DNA from 2 places in the Staphylococcus pseudintermedius genome. Region 1 is predicted to be linked to the other one. Evidence: riboswitches for the same ligand, from Rfam matches in the RefSeq annotation. Region 1 holds a riboswitch; the other holds the start of a gene.
What was found. A riboswitch is a leader RNA that binds a small molecule or an ion and turns the genes downstream of it on or off. The one in region 1 is predicted to bind FMN.
Positions count from the first base shown of each region.

Region 1 (9,878 bases):
AGTATGGTGGCTTCGTTAAAATAGCGTATCACTTTACCGATCAAGGCATAGTGTGGTCTAAAATCAAATCCCCATTCAGATAAACAGTGTACTTCATCAAGCACAATCATGCCGAATCGGATATTTTTGAAAAGATGAAAATGGTGCGGCTGTAAAATAAATTCAGGACTCACAAAAATAAATCGGGCTTGTGTTAACTGTTGGAACGCTCGCTTTTTGGCCGCTTGTTCCATCCCTGAATGAATCGCGACGACATGGTGTTCTCCTTGCATTTTCATCTGCATCACTTGATCGTCCATTAACGAAATGAGTGGCGAAATGACCAAGGTCGGTTGTTGCTTCATATAAGTTGGTAGTTGATAACAAAGCGACTTACCACTTCCGGTCGGTAAAATCCCGAGTGTATGTTGCCCTTCTAGAACGCTTGAAATAATACTTTCTTGACCGGGGCGGAATGTTGTAAAACCAAAATATTGTTTTAAAGCATCTTTAAGCATGTAATTCTCCTTTTGCGCTGCCAATAATCGCGAGTTTAAGTTCAAAATAGGATAATGTGTCAAATTGTTCTTTGTACAGTTTTAATCGTTGATAGGGGTGCGCTTGATAAAATTTAAGAAATTCATTATACGGATGCGTGAAAAAATCATCATAGTTTGTTAAAAGCTGTTTCATAAACAAATCAAGAATATGATCTTTTATCGTCGTTTCCCGTACTTGCTCAATTTGTGCGACTTTTGCTATTGAATATCCTTTTTGTAGCAATTGTAACGTTTGCATTACTCGATCGGATAATTCTATAGGCATGATACATTGTGAAAGTATTGGAAACGTATCAGCATTTTGAATGAAAAGATAAATGGATAATAACTCTTCGTAATATGCAGTATACAAATCATGGATATCAATGGACTCAATCATGCTTATTTGGGCAAACGTGTACATCGGTTCGTCATATCCAGTCAATAAGTAATGCGTATATAATGTGTCATGTTTCTCGGATAGCATTTTAAATAATGTTGTGACCTCTTCTTCAAATGCATCTTGTAATTGCTGTTGCTCAATTTCATAATAAATAAGGCGTACAACTTCGTGAATGTCGACTTGTGATGTAATAGGCAAAAATGTACGTTGATTGTGTTGAATATGAGAAACCGTTTGAACTAATAGCTGAAATGCTTTAAAAGTAGCGTCTAAAGTTGAATACGTCATACGATTGCTTGTTTGAATAGTCGTATGATGGTATGACTCATGACTAATCATTTGTTCCAACTGTTCATACTTTAATTTGGGTGCACAGCCATAGAGTGATAATATATTTAAAGAAACAGCATCAAAAAAAGTTTGATGAGATTTTTTACCTATGATAATATTAAAGATGCTTTTTTTAGTTTTGTAGGCTGATGCATGATGATAGAGATATAGAATTAATTGTTTCATGTTTAGACCTCGTTAAAAACGTATATATTGAAAAATCGGGTACACAGAACTACAATAAAATTATAATGTGAGTATGGTACTTTGAAAAGGGAGGCGAAAAAATGGCTAAATATACAATTGTTGATATGGATACTTGTATAGCTTGTGGTGCATGTGGTGCAGCTGCTCCAGATATTTATGACTACGACGATGAAGGTATTGCATATGTAATTTTAGATGACAACCAAGGTACAACGCCAGTACCAGAAGAATTGTATGAAGATCTTGAAGATGCTTTTGAAGGTTGCCCTACTGACTCTATTAAAGTTGAAGAGGAGTCATTTGATGGTGACGCACTCAAATTTGAATAGTTCATATTGAGGACACTTGTCTTTAATATTAATATAAAACAACTTAAGGTCTAAGTAAACTAAGATGAGGGTTGAGTAGAAAAATGGTTTGATTACCATGCTACTCAATCTATTTTTTATGTTTTGAATAAAAATCCGCTTTGTATTGATAGAAATCATATCCGAACATTCTTTACATCAACAGCTTTATTGTTTAACTATTGCTTCACTCATTGACTATAAAAAAGGCTGGAAACCACAATGTCCCAGCCTGTTAAGATATTTATTTCAAAATATGTCCAATGCGTTGATAGAGCAATATAAAAATAATAGATATCAATGCGCCTTTGATGATGTTAAATGGAATAATGCCTGCTGCGATAATCAACTTAAGATTATTCGCGATATCAGTAAGGTTCATTATCATGCCATAGAGTGGGAGTAACACGAAATAATTCATGACAGCTAACACAATGGTCATGACAATAGTACCAGTAATTAATCCTAAAATGAGATGTTTTGTTGATTGATTATTACGGTAGATTCCATAACTTACAAGTAATAAACTCGCACCTGCTAAAAAGTTAGCAATTGGCCCAACAGGATCACTTAAGTTAAAAAAGAAATTCAGTAAGTTTTTAATTAATTCAACGAGCAAACCCGCAACCGGCCCGAATGTAAATGTCGCCAATAATGCTGGTGCATCACTAAAATCAATCGTTAAATATGGCGGTAAAAATGGCAACGGAAACTTTATAAATGTCAGTACAATTGCAATTGCACTTAACATCCCTACCGTTATCATTCGTTTCGTTTGCTTTTGTTTCATAAAAAAGACCTCCCATTAAATTCATCTTTCACGAATAGGAGGAATAAAGAGCAACACAAATAAACCTCCATCTTCTCCCATCCAGACTTTAACTGTCGGCTCTAGAATCTCACTAGATCAGCCACAAAGATGCTGAACATCATTTGCAGGTCGCAGGCTTATTTTACTGCCGGTTGGGAATTACACCCTACCCCGAAGATGAATTAATTTTTTATTATTTTCGTTAATAGTTTACATGAGATAACTTTTGAATACAATCTATTTGCAACAACTTAAACATCCTGAAGATATAAATAAAGAACGGCGATACCTCGATTTTAAAATGAGATATCGTCGTTCCTGTAGAAATTCATCCTTGCTTAATCGATTTCTTCTACATGTGATTTTTTAGGTAATGAAATGATAAATTTTGTTCCTTTGTCGAGTTCACTTTCTACTCGGATGTGACCACCATGCGCATTTACAATCATGCGTGTAATAAACAATCCAAGCCCTGTTCCTTGTGAGCCCCTTTTACGTGCAGAGTCCACTTTATAAAAACGCTCGAAAAGTTTCTCTAAATGTTGAGGTGCGATACCAACGCCCGTGTCTTCAATAGTTAAAATTTGATGGTCATGATCCGCCGTTGCTTTAATTGAAATTGTATCGCCGGGTTGTGTATAACGTGACGCATTATCGACAAGGTTCGTCAACACTTGTTCCATGCGATCAAAGTCATAGTACCAAAGTGAAGCCATCTCGCCGTCCATTTGAAAATCTAAGGTCAAATTTAGTTCTTGTGCTTGTTGACGATATTTCATCGCCATTTTTCTAACTAAATCTTGCATCGGTTGCACTTCTTGCGTAACATTCAACCCCTCAGCATCCATTTTCGCGACATTCAACAATTCATTGACTAAGCGACTTAATCGTTTAGACTCGTCTAATACAACCGTCAAAAATTCATTGATTTCTTCCGGTTCAGTGACGACACCATCCACGATCGACTCGGTATAACCTTGTAATAATGAAATCGGTGTGCGCAATTCGTGAGAGACACTTGCAATAAAGTCTTTTTTCACTTGTTCAAGCTCATGTTCGTTTGTCATATCACGTACGATAGCAACAAGGCCGCCTTCACCGTTAGTTTGAATTTTTTTAATATGACTCATAATAATCACATAAAAACGTTGATTCATTTCATATTCTCGATATTCCGTTTTTTGACTCTCAAATGTATCTTCAATTTGTAGATTAAACATTTCGCGGTCGGATTCGTTAAATTCTGAAAGCATCCGTTCAGCTAAAGCGTTTGAAATAATAATTTGTTTTTTATGATTGATACCTAATACCCCTTCAACCATTGAATTAATAAGGGTGTCACGAATATTTTTAGATGTCGTTAACGCATCGATATGCGTTTGAATACTGCGACTCATTTTGTTAAAAGTCATCGCGAGCTCGCCAATTTCATCTCTCGTTTGAATTGGTACACGCTTGTCATAGTTTCCTCGAGCGACTTCTTTCGCCTGGGTTTTAAGTTGACGCAGTGGATTCGTAATACGTGTTGATAAGAAAAATGCGAAAACCGTTGTAATGGCTAGGAAAACGACAGCTGTAATTAAAATCATAACCGTAATGATGTTATTTGTATCATCAATACTCTTTAAATCTTGATAAATAAATATCGCTGAAGATTGGCCGTTGTTATCTTTAGAAGGATAACCGAGTAATACATAAGTATGCGTTTTACCATCAATTTTAAAAGTGACGTGTTGTAACTCAGAATGATTATTTTTTAGTACACGGTCAAAATTTGGATGCTCACTAATTTCTTTAAGCATTTTCTTTTTAACAGTATCTTTTTCATTGATATGCGCACGGTCGGGTAATATAATGAGGCCTTTGTTATCCTCTAACAAAGCTTCACTATGTTCAATGGCGAGTTTTCGATTATCATTTTTAAGTAATACTTGGTTTACGTTTTCAGCACTTTGATAGAGCGCACGTTCAGTTTCTTGCGTGAAATAATATTGGAAAAACGTGATTAATGCAGCACTTAATAAAATTAAAACTGTCGTTACTATTAAAATAATAGTTAACCACAGTTTTACGACAACGTTATTAAGTCGTTTCATCCGACTTGCTAACTTCGAATTTATACCCTACACCCCAAACGGTTTGTATCATTTTTGCTGCATCTGCAGAAACACGATTTAATTTTTCACGCAAACGTTTGACATGTGTATCTACAGTACGTAAATCACCGTAAAATTCGTAATGCCAAACTTCTTTTAATAATTGTTCTCTATCAAATACTTTATTAGGTGTTTTAGCTAAGAAAATGAGTAATTCATATTCTTTTGGCGTAAGATTAACCGGCGTCCCATCAGCCAATACCTTATGTGCATCATTATCAATCGTTAAATGTTTAAATTCAATCATATCACGGGCATGCGGCTCATTTTGTTCAGCTTTTGAAGATTCTGTACGACGTAATAACGCTTTAACGCGCAACACAACTTCGCGTGGTGAAAATGGCTTAACGATGTAGTCATCAGCACCTGATTCAAAACCTTCAACGCGATTATTTTCCTCGCCTTTTGCAGTGAGCATAATAATAGGCGTATCTTTAAGTTCACGTAATTTAACCGCAACTTCAAGACCGTCCATTTCAGGCAACATTAAATCTAACAAAATACATGAATAATCATATTTTGTCGCCATGTCTAAAGCTTCGCGTCCATCACTAGCTTCTGCGATGACATAACCTTCTCTTTCTAAATATAATTTTAATAATTTTCTAATTCGATGTTCATCATCTACGACTAAGATTTCATTAGTCATCATGACATACCTCCCACACATGGTGACATTTCTAACTCAAAGCATATTATACCATAATGATTTCTTCGGGTAATAATAAAACAATGACGTGCGTGCTGACTTGAATAATAGTTAACGTTGTTGTTGACCGTTCTCTGCAAGGTGACGGAGTGATTTCACTTCATGTGGTGACAATACACGCCCTTCTCCAGCGCCGAGCCCTTTCAAAGTGAGCGGACCAAATGAAACGCGTGATAACTTTTGTACACTAAAACCAAAATGTTCAAACATACGACGTACTTGACGGTTTCGCCCTTCAGTAATGGTAATTTCAACAAGTGACGTATTTTTTTCTTTATTTTGCTTTTTCACTTTTACTTTTGCAGGTTGTGTGAGTCCATCTTCAAGTTGAATTCCTTTTTCAAGTTGTTTCACTTGTTCACGTAAAATATACCCTTCTATTTTTGCAACATACGTTTTGGGAATTTTATAGCGTGGATGTGTCATTAAGTTTGTAAACTCACCATCATTTGTTAATAACAGCAGTCCAGATGTGTCATAGTCTAAACGACCCACTGGATAAATACGTGTTTCTAAGTCATCAAAATAATCAGTAACGACTTTTCGACCACGATCATCTGAAACGCTCGTAATGACTTGCGCAGGTTTATAGAACAGGATATAAAGTTTGTCTTCTTGCTCAAGTGGTATCCCTTCTACGGTCACTTCATCAGATGGACGTACTTTTGTCCCTAATTCAGTGACAGTTTTACCATTGACCTGTACTTTGCCTTCTTCAATTAATGTTTCTGCTTTACGTCGAGAGGTATAACCACTGTTCGCAATACGTTTTTGTAATCTTTCTAATTGTTGACTCATTTAAGAATCTCCTTTCTGATTCACCAGTTGGCTGAAAAACGATTCAATTTCCTCTTCTTCTTCATCTGTTGTTGGGAGTGCCTCAAGACTTTCCAAACCAAAGACATTTAAAAATAAATCTGTTGTAAAGAGCTGTTGTCCACGTGCTTCGGGATTAGTTTTAGGTTCAACCAATCCTTTAGCAATCAATGTTTTAACGGGACCGTCAGATTGAATTCCGCGTATCAATTCGATATCATTACGTGTCATTGGCTGATTATAGGCTATAATGGCTAACACTTCCATGGCAGCTTGTGACAATTTGGCAGATGCTTTATTAATGATGAGTGATTCGATATACGGTTCTGCTTCTTTTTGGGTCGTTAAAACATAAGTTTGACCGAACTTTTGTACCATGAGCCCAGGTAACTCAAGTGTATCGATCGCACGGTTTAACGTTTCGTAATCCACGTCGAGTGATGCCATCAGTTGTGCCTCATCAATGCCATCCTCACCAACTGTATACAGTATCGCAGTTAGCGCTTCAGTAACTTTAAGCGTCATAATTTACTCCTTTTCTAATTTCAAAGTTGTGGAAAGCTTTCACTTGTTGCAATTGTATCATGCCTGTTTTTGACATTTCGAGTAAAGCCAGAAAATGTGTGACGACGTGTTCGATAGATTCATTAAATGTAAATAAATCAAAAAATGTAATTTGAGGAACTTTCTTTAATTTATCATAAATGTATGTCGTTGATTGTTGGATGGTATACGTTTCTTTTCGAATATCCACAGTAGTCGGTTTTTTCAAAGAGACTCGTGTTTTCATTTTTTGATAAGCGACGATCAGTTTCGTTAAATCAATCGTCGTATCTTCGGGAAGGCGCTCAGAATATTCATAATGTGAAAGGTCAGTCGGTGGTTTCGTGTAATAATGTTCACGTGCTTGGCGTTTCTCTTCTAACATTTCTGAATAAGCTTTGTAATTTTGATATTCGATTAACTTTTCAACGAGCGCCTCACGTGGGTCTTCATCTTCAACTAAATCAGATGACGTATCAGGCAACAACATTTTACTTTTAATCATCAGTAATTCTGAAGCCATCAATAAATACTCACTTGCAATATTGATCTCTAATTTTTTCATAGCGTGAACGTACTGCATATATTGTTCAGTTAATTCGCGCATAGGGATGTCATAAATATCAATTTCAAATTCATTGATGAGATGCAATAATAAGTCTAAAGGCCCGTTAAAAGCATCTAGTTTCACTTCGTACATATCTGTACCTCATTTCATAACGCATGTAATGTGCATAATAACAAAAAATATTATAACATGTTTGATGTATAACAATAAATTTTTGGAGTGAGCCATGTTGGAAAATGATTTAGTCCATTTTTACTATCAGTTTCATCATGAACAGCATTATTTTCTCTGTCATGATATTTTAGAAGAAGCATGGAAAATGAAACACGCCTTTTCAAAACAAGATGCGGTCGTTAGTTTAATTTTGCTTGCAACAGGAAGTTATCATTATCGTCGTGGTAACTTTAAAGGTGCGCATAAAACATTTAACAAAGCTTATCAAATTATAGTCAATTATTCTGAAGAGACGATGGCCACTTTAGGACTTGTACGAAAAGCCTATTTAAATATATTAACACAATTGATACAGGATACTGCACAAGAAATTCCGTTTTCACCGATTCAGCTCCCCCTCACAGCAACGATGATTGTGAAAGTTAAGATGCAGTTTCCGGATTTTCAGGTGACTGATACAGTGGTAGAGACACCAATGATCTTACATCATCATCAATTGAGAGATAGAAGTGACGTCATTATAGCAAGAGAAGCGGCTTTAGAGGAAAGAAGGAAATAATCTCAAGCCCCTCATTTGTTGAGGCTAAATCAAGATTCTACAAGATTGTTAAATGACGCTTCTATGTAACATGTTAGGCGTCTTTAATGGCCAACTGATCCTCGGGAGTCTCGGGTGGTTCCTGTTATCTTTCTGGGTAACGTATTTCAAACACTGTGATGATTTTAAATCATTATTGGGATGTACTAAAAATTTCGTTTGTATGATTGTGAACGATTTTTATCATTAAATACAAAAAATGGATGGGTATGAAGTGTGAACGGTTAGCTTCTTACCCATCCATTTTACGCTCTTGGATGATAGTCTTGGTAAATTTTACGGATTTGATTTTTCGTAATATGTGTATACAACTGTGTTGTTGATATATCAGAATGTCCTAACATATCTTGTACAGCACGTAAATCAGCACCATTTTCTAATAAATGTGTTGCAAATGAATGCCGTAATGTATGTGGGGTTAAACGCTTCATAATCCCTGCTTTGACACCAGTTTGCTTAATCATTTTCCAAACGCCTTGTCTGGAGAGTGGTTTGCCATGTAAATTTAAAAATAAAACATGTGTGACCGTATGCTTTAATAACTGAGGTCTAATATTTTGAATGTAGTGTGTTAAACAATCAATGACCGTTTCGCCTAATGGGACAATGCGTTCTTTACTCCCTTTACCGAAAACTTTGACAAAGCCCATCATTAAATTGATATCCTCAACTTCAATATTGATCAATTCAGAAACACGTATACCTGTTGCATACAGTAGCTCGAGCATTGTTTTGTCTCGATAGCCGTTAACTTTCGATTCGTCAGGCGCCATTAATAATTGCTCAACTTCTGCGATAGATAAAACATCTGGAAGTTTACGATCATATTTAGGCGTTTCGATAAGTACAGTTGGATCATGTGAGGTATAGTTTTCTCTTAAAGCAAACTGATGGAAACTCCGAATTGTAGATGTAAAGCGTGCAATGGTTTTTGCTGAGCGCCCTTCATCATGTAAAAAACCAAACCACTCTTGAATCATTTGGCGGTCCACAAAGTTCAAATTCGCGACTTTATGCTCAGCCAAATAGTTCAAATAATGATTCAAATCACGGCGATAAGCAGCAATCGTATTGTTGGATAGCCCTTTTTCAATTTGAATAAATCTTAAATACTCATCTCGAATTTCTTCCATAGATTGCCCCCAATTCTGTTCAAGAACTGTACTTGATTATCATTTAGCCCCCTTGCCTTCTTTTTGACAAGTTTCGCAAATACCATGAAATGTCAGACGATGGTCTAAAATTTTAAAGTTATATTCATTTTCTACACGTTCTTCAACTTGCGGTAATAAATCTTCTTCAATTTCATCTACGCGGCCACATTCCATACAAACTAAATGATGGTGGAAATGTTTTGAGCCTTCTTTACGTAAATCAAATCGAGAAACACCATCGCCAAAACTCACTTTGTCGACAACTTTCAAATCTGCTAATAGTTCTAATGTACGGTAAACAGTTGCGAGCCCTATTTCTGGTGCTTTTTCTTTCACTTTTAGATAAACATCTTCGGCACTTAAATGGTCAGCTTCATTTTCGATCAATACACGCACGGTTGCTTCACGTTGCGGTGTTAATTTGTAAGAAGACTGTTGCAACTGTTGCTTCACGCGATTCAGTCTTTCCTCCACGGAAGCCTCACTCCTCTACTGAAAATTATAATTATTACAATTAGACATGTTTTCTTGTTATAAATTACCA
Region 1 covers NZ_CP120150.1:1,326,054-1,335,931, reverse strand. Annotated here, with positions in the region: gene P3U61_RS06390 (RecQ family ATP-dependent DNA helicase) at 1-497, opposite strand, end outside; gene P3U61_RS06385 (helix-turn-helix domain-containing protein) at 490-1,437, opposite strand; gene P3U61_RS06380 (ferredoxin) at 1,539-1,787, shown strand; gene P3U61_RS06375 (ECF transporter S component) at 2,050-2,595, opposite strand; FMN riboswitch at 2,661-2,799, opposite strand; gene P3U61_RS06370 (ATP-binding protein) at 2,955-4,712, opposite strand; gene P3U61_RS06365 (response regulator transcription factor) at 4,699-5,421, opposite strand; gene P3U61_RS06360 (pseudouridine synthase) at 5,533-6,279, opposite strand; gene scpB (SMC-Scp complex subunit ScpB) at 6,280-6,822, opposite strand; gene P3U61_RS06350 (segregation and condensation protein A) at 6,812-7,540, opposite strand; gene P3U61_RS06345 (DUF309 domain-containing protein) at 7,635-8,141, shown strand; gene xerD (site-specific tyrosine recombinase XerD) at 8,426-9,313, opposite strand; gene fur (ferric iron uptake transcriptional regulator) at 9,353-9,808, opposite strand.

Region 2 (9,878 bases), 290 kb from region 1:
GTACGTACAACTTCTTTATACCAATGATAACTCACTTTTTTTAACATCATCGGGTCATTTCGTGTTTCTTCTTGGACTTCTGGATTGTGTGTCAGTACCTCAGCTTCAATGCCTATATCAAACTTTGTGCCTTTTGAAATGTCGCCAATGTTGGATGCTAAAATATTTTTACGAGTTTTATAATGTTTTTGAAATGCGAGTAGTGGCGAAAGTAAGATTAAACCTTCGATATCCAATTGCACTTTTTCTAATAAATTTAAACAAATCAAACCACCTAATCCGACACCAATCATAAAAATAGGCAAATGATATTCTTCAGCAATTTCTACCCATTCCAACACACGCTCTTGGTAGACTTCAAAGCTTTGGATTTGCCCTTTGTTCATACGTGAAGTTTGGCCTTGTCCTGGCAAATCACCCATAATAACATGGTAGCCATTGCGTTTTAAATGTGTAATAACATAAGCATAACGTCCTGTATGTTCTAACATGTTATGTACAATGACGATGACCCCTTTAGCCTCACCTTCAGTTTCCCATTTCCACATACTACATTATCCTTCCTTTAATTCTATGTATTATAACATCTATTATAGCGTGACTTCCCTACTCATCGCGACTAAAAACATAAAAATACACGTGAATCCTTCATGACCGAGTGCCACAACCTTTTCACGTGTTGCATTTATTTTATACAAGTTTAAATATTTTACGCATCCAATCGACACGTAATAATAGTACGGTTAGTAAAATTTCATAAAATGTAGGGAAAAATTTTGCCACTAAGAGTAACATCAATTGTCCAAAGAAAGTGCCCTCACCTTGGCTTACATTGAATTGTGCTAAAATGCCGACGTCGATCACATTCAAACCTACAATGACTACGATAACTGGCCAAATTTTCTTTGTTAAAAAACCTAATATTAAACCGATAACGACCAATATAATCAGTTCAAATATAAAATACTGCACAAATGTATCTAACTGCGTCCCAAAAATGTAGAATGCCATATCTCTAAACATTACCTATCTCCCTCAAATCGTTTTCACTTTATTTTATCACGATTCACTTGTCTGCTATTTAAAGATATCGTAAAGATTCAGATCAATCATTTACACAATGTTAATATTCATGACAGTCCTTTATGATGTTTAGAGGAACTTCACAATGATTTCATCATAGCTTGACATAAACGTGCTATATTGAAAATAAACAAAGTCAGATTAAAGGAGTTCATAATGAAGCTCGTTTATAAATGTTTGTTTTGCATCGTCCTATTTTTATGTACACCACTCATCACAGCGATCGCTCAAGAGCCAATTACGATAGAAGCACACCATTAATCCATATATAATGAATACTCTTTTTATAACCTTTTTTACATTTAATTATGCCGTCACCACTCAACTTTGTAAAATTCGCACCTTTTTACATGAAAACGTTTTCTTCCCTTATCTCTTCATGATACACTGATATTACATCAGAAACATAATGGGAGGAATTCAGCATGGCCTTAGTCAAACACTTTTTTATCGCATTGTCTAATAATGCATTTTTAAATTCAGCAGCGAAAATCATTGGGCCTTCATTAGGGGCAAACAGAGTAGTCGCGGGGAATACAATTGATGATGTGATTAAAACAATTAAACGACTGAATGAGAAAAATATTTCAGCTACAGTAGATAATCTCGGTGAATTTGTGAATAACGAACGAGATGCTATTGAAGCGAAAAATAATATATTAAAAGTGATGGAAGCGATTCATAAACATCAATTAGACGCACACATGTCTGTCAAACTGAGTCAACTCGGTAGTGAATTTGACCGTGCACTTGCATATCGTAACATTCATCAAATCGTTTCTAAAGCGCAAGAATACGATCATATGCATATCAACATTGACACGGAAAAATATGATAGCTTATTCGATATTACACAAACATTAGACCGTTTAAAGCCTGAGTTTAACAATGTGGGTACCGTCATTCAAGCTTATCTATTCAAAGCAGACGTATTGATTGATAAATATCCAGACTTACGCTTACGACTCGTTAAAGGGGCTTACAAAGAATCACCATACATTGCATATCAAGCAAAAGAAGAAATCGATGAAAATTATATTCGCTTAATTGAAAAACGTTTATTGACTGCGAAAAACTTTACGTCGATTGCAACACATGATCATCGCATCATTAATCATGTGAAAGAATTTATTAAAAAACATGATATCGATAAATCAAAATTTGAGTTCCAAATGCTTTATGGCTTTAGATCCGAACTCGCTGAAGAAATTGCAAATGAAGGTTACAACTTTACGATTTATGTCCCATTTGGTGATGATTGGTTCGGTTATTTCATGCGGCGTTTAGCAGAAAGACCTCAAAATATCACACTAGCGCTTAAAGAGTTTGTGAAACCAAAAGCGTTAATTTCTGTTGCAGGTGCCACGTTAGGCACACTTGCGTTATTTAAAATTTTGAAGCGTAAACCTTAAAGGGTATCAGCACATAAATAGAAAGCAGGGACTGGGATATTATGTCCCAGTCCTTGTCTTTTTATCTTGGGTGTAACGACAAAGATGCTACTCACCTATTTTAAATACACGTATTTGATGTCGATTAAGCGTTCATTTGTCGAAGTAAGTTCGCCATTTCAATAGCACCGACTGCAGATTCTGCACCTTTATTGCCTGCTTTTGTACCTGCGCGCTCAATCGCTTGTTCAATATTTTCAGTCGTCAATACACCAAAAATAACTGGTACGCCCGTATCATCACTCGCTTTCGCAATCCCTTTAGCCGCTTCATTACAGACATAATCATAATGCGATGTTGCACCACGAATGACACATCCTAATGTTACGACAGCATCATATTTGCCTGTTTGTGCCATTTTTTTAGCGACGATTGGAAGTTCAAAGGCGCCTGGTACGTAAGCGACATCTATACTATCTTCTGCCACTTGATGTCTTCTCAATGCATCTTGAGCCCCATCTAATAAACGTCCTGTAATTAAATCATTAAAACGACTCACCACAACTCCAATTTTTAAACCTTTACCATTTAATTGACCTTCGAATTTCATCATACTTCCTCCTCTATTTATATTAAATGACCCATTTGTAATTTTTTCACTTGCATATAATCATGGTTGTGCACATTCGTTTCAGTGATGACTGGGATACGTTTACCAATTTGAATACCATAGCGCTGTAATCCTAATAATTTTTCAGGGTTATTGCTCAATAGATTAACCGTTGTAATATTAAAATACTTTAAAATTTGCGCTGCAATGTCATAATCACGTAAATCCGGCTCAAATCCAAGTGCTTCATTCGCTGAAACGGTATCATAGCCTTGTTCAATTAATTCGTAAGCTTTTAGTTTATTCATTAAACCAATGCCACGCCCTTCTTGAGGCAAATAGAGCAACATGCCACCGTGTTGTTGGATATACGCCATTGACGCCTCTAACTGTTGACCACAGTCACATCTTTCACTATGAAATATATCACCTGTCGCACAAGCGGAATGGACGCGGACATTCATCGTGGGTTGAATGTCACCTTTGACGAGCGCTAAATGTTCTTCTCCGTCAATATTTGAAGTAAAACCATACATGTCAAATTCACCAAATTGGGTTGGTAATTTAATTTTCGCTTCCACTGAAATCAATGTACGTTGTGATTTAATATATGCAACAATATCTTCAATCGAAATCATTTTCAAGTTGTGTTGCGCTTTAAACCGCTCTAATTGTTCTCCTTTGGCCATCGTCCCGTCATCATTCATAATTTCACATATCACACCGGCTGGACGTGCCCCTGTTAACTTCGCCAAATCGATTGTCGCTTCAGTGTGCCCCCGACGTTCGAGGACCCCATGCTTTTTAGCGATTAACGGAAAGATATGACCAGGTTGATGAAATGTTTCAGCAGTCATTTTTTCATCTATCAGTGCTCTCGCTGTTACTGTTCTTTCAAAAGCACTAATTCCTGTTGTTGATTGCACATGGTCAATACTTTGTGTAAATGCCGTACCGTGGGGATCGCGATTGTGTTCGACCATATTATCAAGTCCCGCTTGTTGGGCAATCTCTGCTGTAATTGGTGTACAAATGAGGCCTCTCCCGTGGGTCGCCATAAAATTAATTGTGTTTTCATCCATCCACTCTGTAATTGCAACAAGATCACCTTCATTTTCGCGATCTTCATCATCAACGACAATAATCGTGCCGCCTTGTTTCAATGCTTCTAACGCTTCTTCAATTTTGTCTAATTGCATGTAACGCCCCTCCTTAAAAACCTGCATTCAATAATTCTTCTACTGACAGCTGTGATTTTTCCTTTGTGATGGCTTGGACATATTTAAAGAGCATATCTGTTTCTAAATGCACCGGATCACCTTGTTTTTTCTCAGCAAGAATGGTTGCTTTACGTGTTTCTGGAATTAAATGAATATCAAAACAATCTCTAAATTTTTTAAAAACCGTTAGACTGATACCATCAACAGCAATCGACCCTTGTGGAATCATTTGATCGATTAGACACGGTTCAGCTTTAATTGTATAAATCCATTCATTTTGGGATGTTTGAATGTGTTGAATCACGCCTTTACCGTCGACGTGACCTTGTACAAAATGGCCACCTAACCTCCCAGTAGCTAATAATGCACGTTCTAAATTAACGGTATCATTCGTTTTTAAATCTGCTAAATAGGTTTTATTTTCAGTTCCGTGAATGACATCGACTGTAAAGCTATATTGATCAAAGCGCGTCACAGTCAGACATGTACCATTCACACTAATCGAGTCGCCTATATGCATATCGTCTAATATTTTTTTACATTGAATTGTCAGTGCTGTTGTAGGGTTACGTTTTTGAATATGTTGAACTGTACCGACCTCTTCAACGATACCTGTGAACATGTCGTCACTTCCTTTGCATTCGGAGTTTCAAATCGGTATCTATTATGTCAGTTTGTACAATTTCAAATTGTGGAAGTTGGTTTAAAGGGGTCACCAATGGAGTTTGATAAAATTGATTCACACCTTGACCACCTATGATTTTCGGGGCTAAATATAGGATGAAGTGCGTCACCAAACGAGACGCTAAAAATTGTGAAGTTACATTAGGGCCTGCTTCGACAAGGACATGACCATAACCTTTTTGATATAAATCTTTGAGCACATCTTCAATTTGAATGTCGGTTTGCTGAATTATTTCAACATGGTCGAATGATGAAGTGAGTGCTTGATTTTCAGTATAAATATAAATCGGTGTCACATGATCTTGGAAAAGTTGTGCATCCCAGTTGATTTTGCCGGAGCGCGATAAAATCACTTTCGCTGGATGATGTCCATCTTCCACGCGTGTCGTTAAACTTGGATTATCATGTGTTAGCGTGCCATTTCCAGTTATTATCGCATCATGAGAATGTCTCAATTGGAAAACATCTGCCTTTACTTGTTTAGAAGTAATCCATTGACTTTCAAAATGATCCGTCGCTTGTTTACCATCTATACTGGCGCTCACCTTAACTGTCACAATGGGAACAGCACCTTCTTTACTGCGATAAAAAGCGGCATACAATTGCTCGGCACGTGGATGTGGACGATATTCCACCTCAATACCATGTTGCACCATCACGTCATGGCTTGTTTCTTGTAATGTGGTATCTTTGGCAGCATAAACGACTTTCGCTATACCAGTGTCAATGATACGTTGTGCACATGGAGGTGTACTGCCGTAGTGTGAACACGGTTCAAGGGAGACGTAAATCGTAGCACCTTTAACGTGTTTAGCACCGGCCATATCAATCGCTTGAATTTCAGCATGGCGTTCACCTTTTTTTAAATGTGCACCAAAACCGATGATACGCCCATGTTTCACAATGACGGCTCCTACTGCTGGATTCGTTCCAGTTTGGCCTTGTGTCATTTCTGCCAATTGTATCGCATAGTCTAAATAATGGTTCATACTTTCACCTCAATAAAAAACCACTCGATTGTCGACTTCGAGTGGTAGGATGTATGAAAAGTGATCAAAACACATTGATTCTTTTTCATTCAAAATTTGGATACGACAAATAAACTCACATATTGTATGTGAAAAAATGTCGTCACTATTCTTCCTCCCATCCAGACTTTAACTGTCGGCTCTAGATTCTCACTAGATCAGCCATATCAAATCAATGATACGGGTCGCAGGCTTATATTTTACTGCCGGTTGGGAATTTCACCCAGCCCCGAAAGAATATATGAAATTGTATTGAGAATAAAAGATACACATGGACCTATCAAAAGTCCATGCGTCTATATTAGCGTATCTTTTTAAAATTTACAATTGATTAAACATCAAATCTTCAGCATCACCAATTAATAATATAATGATTTATCACAACATTAAAGCTCTCTCCGCCCTAAAACAGCGTCTTTATTTTTTCTTCTTTTTCTTCTTCGTTTTTTTCTTTTTTGCTTTTTCTTCCGCTTTCTTTTGTTGTTTGCGCGCTTCTTTTTCTAGAGCCTTTTTTGCTTTATAGGTGTCATATAAGTTTTCTACCGCACTGACTGCCTGTTGAATAATCATGCTCACGCCATTACGTTCAAAGTTAACACCGTTTGTCATTTGTCCAATTGCACGCATGTTGTTGAGTGTACCATATAACGGACTAATGACTTCATTCGTTGATGGCACGATTTGGATCCCACCAAGAGGATGTGCCTGGACGATTTGACGATTCGCCACATCTAGAAGTAATGCATCGTCATCATCTAATTGACTCAAATGTTTTTTCGGACCCGTCGCATTAATGACTACATCCATTTTCATTTCTTCATGAACATTTTTAAAGCGCAAACGGTATTTACCGTAAAATTGACGCACATGCTCCAAACCAGACAACACTTGTAAATGGCCAGCTTTGATTTCTTCCACCAACAATTGTGCTGTTTCTCTAGGCATTGGATTTGTATTCTCTTTCATGTAGCGGTGGTATTTGTTGATAAATTGTTCTTGGTCTTCACGACTTAAACTATTCCAAATCCAATTCATATTTTCTTTTAACGTTTCAAACATACTTTGTAATGCACCGACTTCTTCTGGATGATTCAAATCATAATTCAAGTCACGAATCGCATCATATTTACGACGTTTCAATAATTTTTCTAATGGTATATCTCGTACTTCAAATTCTTTTTTAAACAATGCTACAGCGTCTTCTAATGGAACGACGCCCATGTTTTCTGCCTTCAGCGCATCAAAATTTTCCAATGTTAAAAATTGAAAGGTAATATCCTGCATCGTTCCACGCACACTCGGTAATTTACCACTACGACTCGCCATCACAATCGGTTTACGCTGATGATGACTTAATGCGTGACGTACAACATCTAAACTTGCTAATCCTGTCCCAATAATCGCCACAGCATCGTCATCATCTACTTCAGCTAACGTTTGATTAGCAGGATAAGGTGAATGAATGTACCCTTTTAGTCCTTTTAAATCAAATGGATCGTTGTAAGACATCGTACCAGTCGTAAAGAACACATAATCATATTTTTGACACGAATCGACATCGTTCCCTGTACATACGACAATACGTTTAGGAGTAATTTCACTTTCTTGCTCTTCAATATACATATGCGTCACTTCTTGTTTGATGACATTGACATTTTCAAATGTTGTGTCAAATTGTTCTAAATAACTTTTCATATAGTGACCAAATACGTATCTCGGCAAATAATCCGCATCACCGTAATCAAACGTATCTTGTTCGTTATACCATTCTCTAAATTCTAGAATGTTATCGACGTTTAATGATAAATGATCAACAGGCACATTAATCAAAAAATCTTCACTATCATTTTGAAAAGGTTCTCCTTGCCCCATGTTATAAGCATTATCATATAAATCTACTTCAATCTTCTTAAATTGCTTATATTTTACGAGCTGTCGCAAAACGCTCACACCTGCTGTTCCCATTCCAACAATGGCTACTCTCATTTTGCACCATCCTTACTCTAATTTGTACATTGCTTCTCTATTATACCCTGAATGATACCTATTAATTAATCATTTTACATTTTACTATCGTATTGGTCCTGTTCGAGTCATTAATGATGTACAAAATTTGAGCAGTAAGAATCGTAAACGTCACACATTTACTTTGATTACAATTCACACGCATAGTACACTTGAGACATAAAGGAGTGCGTACTATGTTAAAAATGATTGTCAAAGTGATTATTTCAACAGTCATCTTATTTTTTGTACTCGGTCGTAACAATAAAGCTGAGTAATCTCGTATTTATGCAGCAATAAAAAAGGTTGAGTCGTTCACATGAATACCGTGACAACTCAACCTTTTCGTTCAATATTAATCAAAATGGATTTAATAGTTATGACCATCTTGATGCTTTTTATCATCTTTGTATACGTACCAGTTAAAATATTTACCTTCCGTTTTCATATCTTTATAGAAATCCGCCATAATCACCGCATTACTTTTAGCCCAGTTAATGTCTGTAGCATATTGGTGTTCACCAGGATTTTTAGGATTCCAACGCATACTATATAATGTGTTTTGATTTGGGTTAGATAAGTAGTGGTCGTGAATAAACGCTGCACCACCATTAATGGCTTTTTCTGGTGTATCCCAACCCTTTTTCTTCGCATATTCTGCACCGGTTTTAACAGGCGCTTCATCTAATGCACCGACACCATAAAAGTTATAATATTTTTTCCCGTCAATTTCCACACCATTCGACAATTCAGAAACGACTGAGCCTGTCTCTAAAAGCGCATGTGAAATCAAATACACTTCATTAACTTGTTTGGCTTTCGCCGCATTCACAAAATCATCCGTATGTGCTAACAATGTCGGATGATCTCGTAACATCCGTTTAATTCTGTTTTTATCAATACCTTGATACTTTGACAATTCTAAAAATTGATATTTCTGCCGCTTGTCATCCATAAAAGATGAACTATCCATCGCTTGACGAATTTCAGAATCTGAAGCGTCACGCCAATTGGTATGGTCTTTATTTGAAACTTGCTGGCTTGTGTAGTTATCAATTTGCTTTTCAGATGCTTGTTTTAACGTCACATCTAACTTTTCAACACGTTCAACTTGGTCAACACTTTTAAAGAATATTTGATCTTCAATCATCTTGAAAAAGAAAAAACCTGCAGCTGCAGCAATCATTAAAGATGCAAGGACAGCAAGGATGGAACCTTTCTTGTGCTTTCTCATAAACACACCTCTTCAGAATGTTTCATATTGTTACATAAATTAAATTTACTCGCTTGACTTCAAATTTTACCACCTTACACGACTCTGTACAATTGGTTTCATCTCTTGTTACAAATTCATAAAAAAATAGTAATGAATATGTAAACTAATCCATTACTATTTTTCTTCACGGTGGTAATCCATCATAATGAAACTTGCTGCTTGAGAACGATTTTTATAGTAATAGCGTGCAAGGTTAATCGTTCCTTCTACATCACCGTCACGATACATCATTTCTTTTGTCATATTATTAATCATAACGAACTCTGAACGATCTCTAATGATGTCCAAATCGTCATTACGCGCAAAGAAATGCTCTAAATTTAAATGTTCGTAATCCATAATATCCTCCTCTATACATTTGTAATGGTCGAAATGTCTTAATTGCGTCCTTATACACCGTTTCATTAAAAAAATAGCGATAAAACAGTGTCTCATTCTTGTATTAAACATAAAATAGCACAAAAAGTAAAATGTCACAATCATTTCGCTATGGTATAACTCCATTGACCGGTCAAATTAGAAAAGGAGTGATTGATATCATTTTTGATACACTTTATGCTCAATACTATAAATTCATACATT
Region 2 covers NZ_CP120150.1:1,038,542-1,048,419, reverse strand. Annotated here, with positions in the region: gene P3U61_RS04985 (alpha/beta hydrolase) at 1-548, opposite strand, end outside; gene P3U61_RS04980 (hypothetical protein) at 691-1,023, opposite strand; gene P3U61_RS04975 (proline dehydrogenase family protein) at 1,509-2,495, shown strand; gene ribH (6,7-dimethyl-8-ribityllumazine synthase) at 2,620-3,084, opposite strand; gene ribB (3,4-dihydroxy-2-butanone-4-phosphate synthase) at 3,102-4,283, opposite strand; gene P3U61_RS04960 (riboflavin synthase) at 4,297-4,926, opposite strand; gene ribD (bifunctional diaminohydroxyphosphoribosylaminopyrimidine deaminase/5-amino-6-(5-phosphoribosylamino)uracil reductase RibD) at 4,931-5,977, opposite strand; FMN riboswitch at 6,123-6,257, opposite strand; gene P3U61_RS04950 (FAD/NAD(P)-binding protein) at 6,434-8,002, opposite strand; gene P3U61_RS04945 (peptidoglycan release complex glucosaminidase SagB) at 8,391-9,254, opposite strand; gene P3U61_RS04940 (hypothetical protein) at 9,411-9,635, opposite strand; gene P3U61_RS04935 (sigma-70 family RNA polymerase sigma factor) at 9,767-9,878, shown strand, end outside.
Region 2: linked by a shared signal. The riboswitch ahead of ribD (bifunctional diaminohydroxyphosphoribosylaminopyrimidine deaminase/5-amino-6-(5-phosphoribosylamino)uracil reductase RibD) and the one ahead of P3U61_RS06375 (ECF transporter S component) in region 1 are both predicted to bind FMN.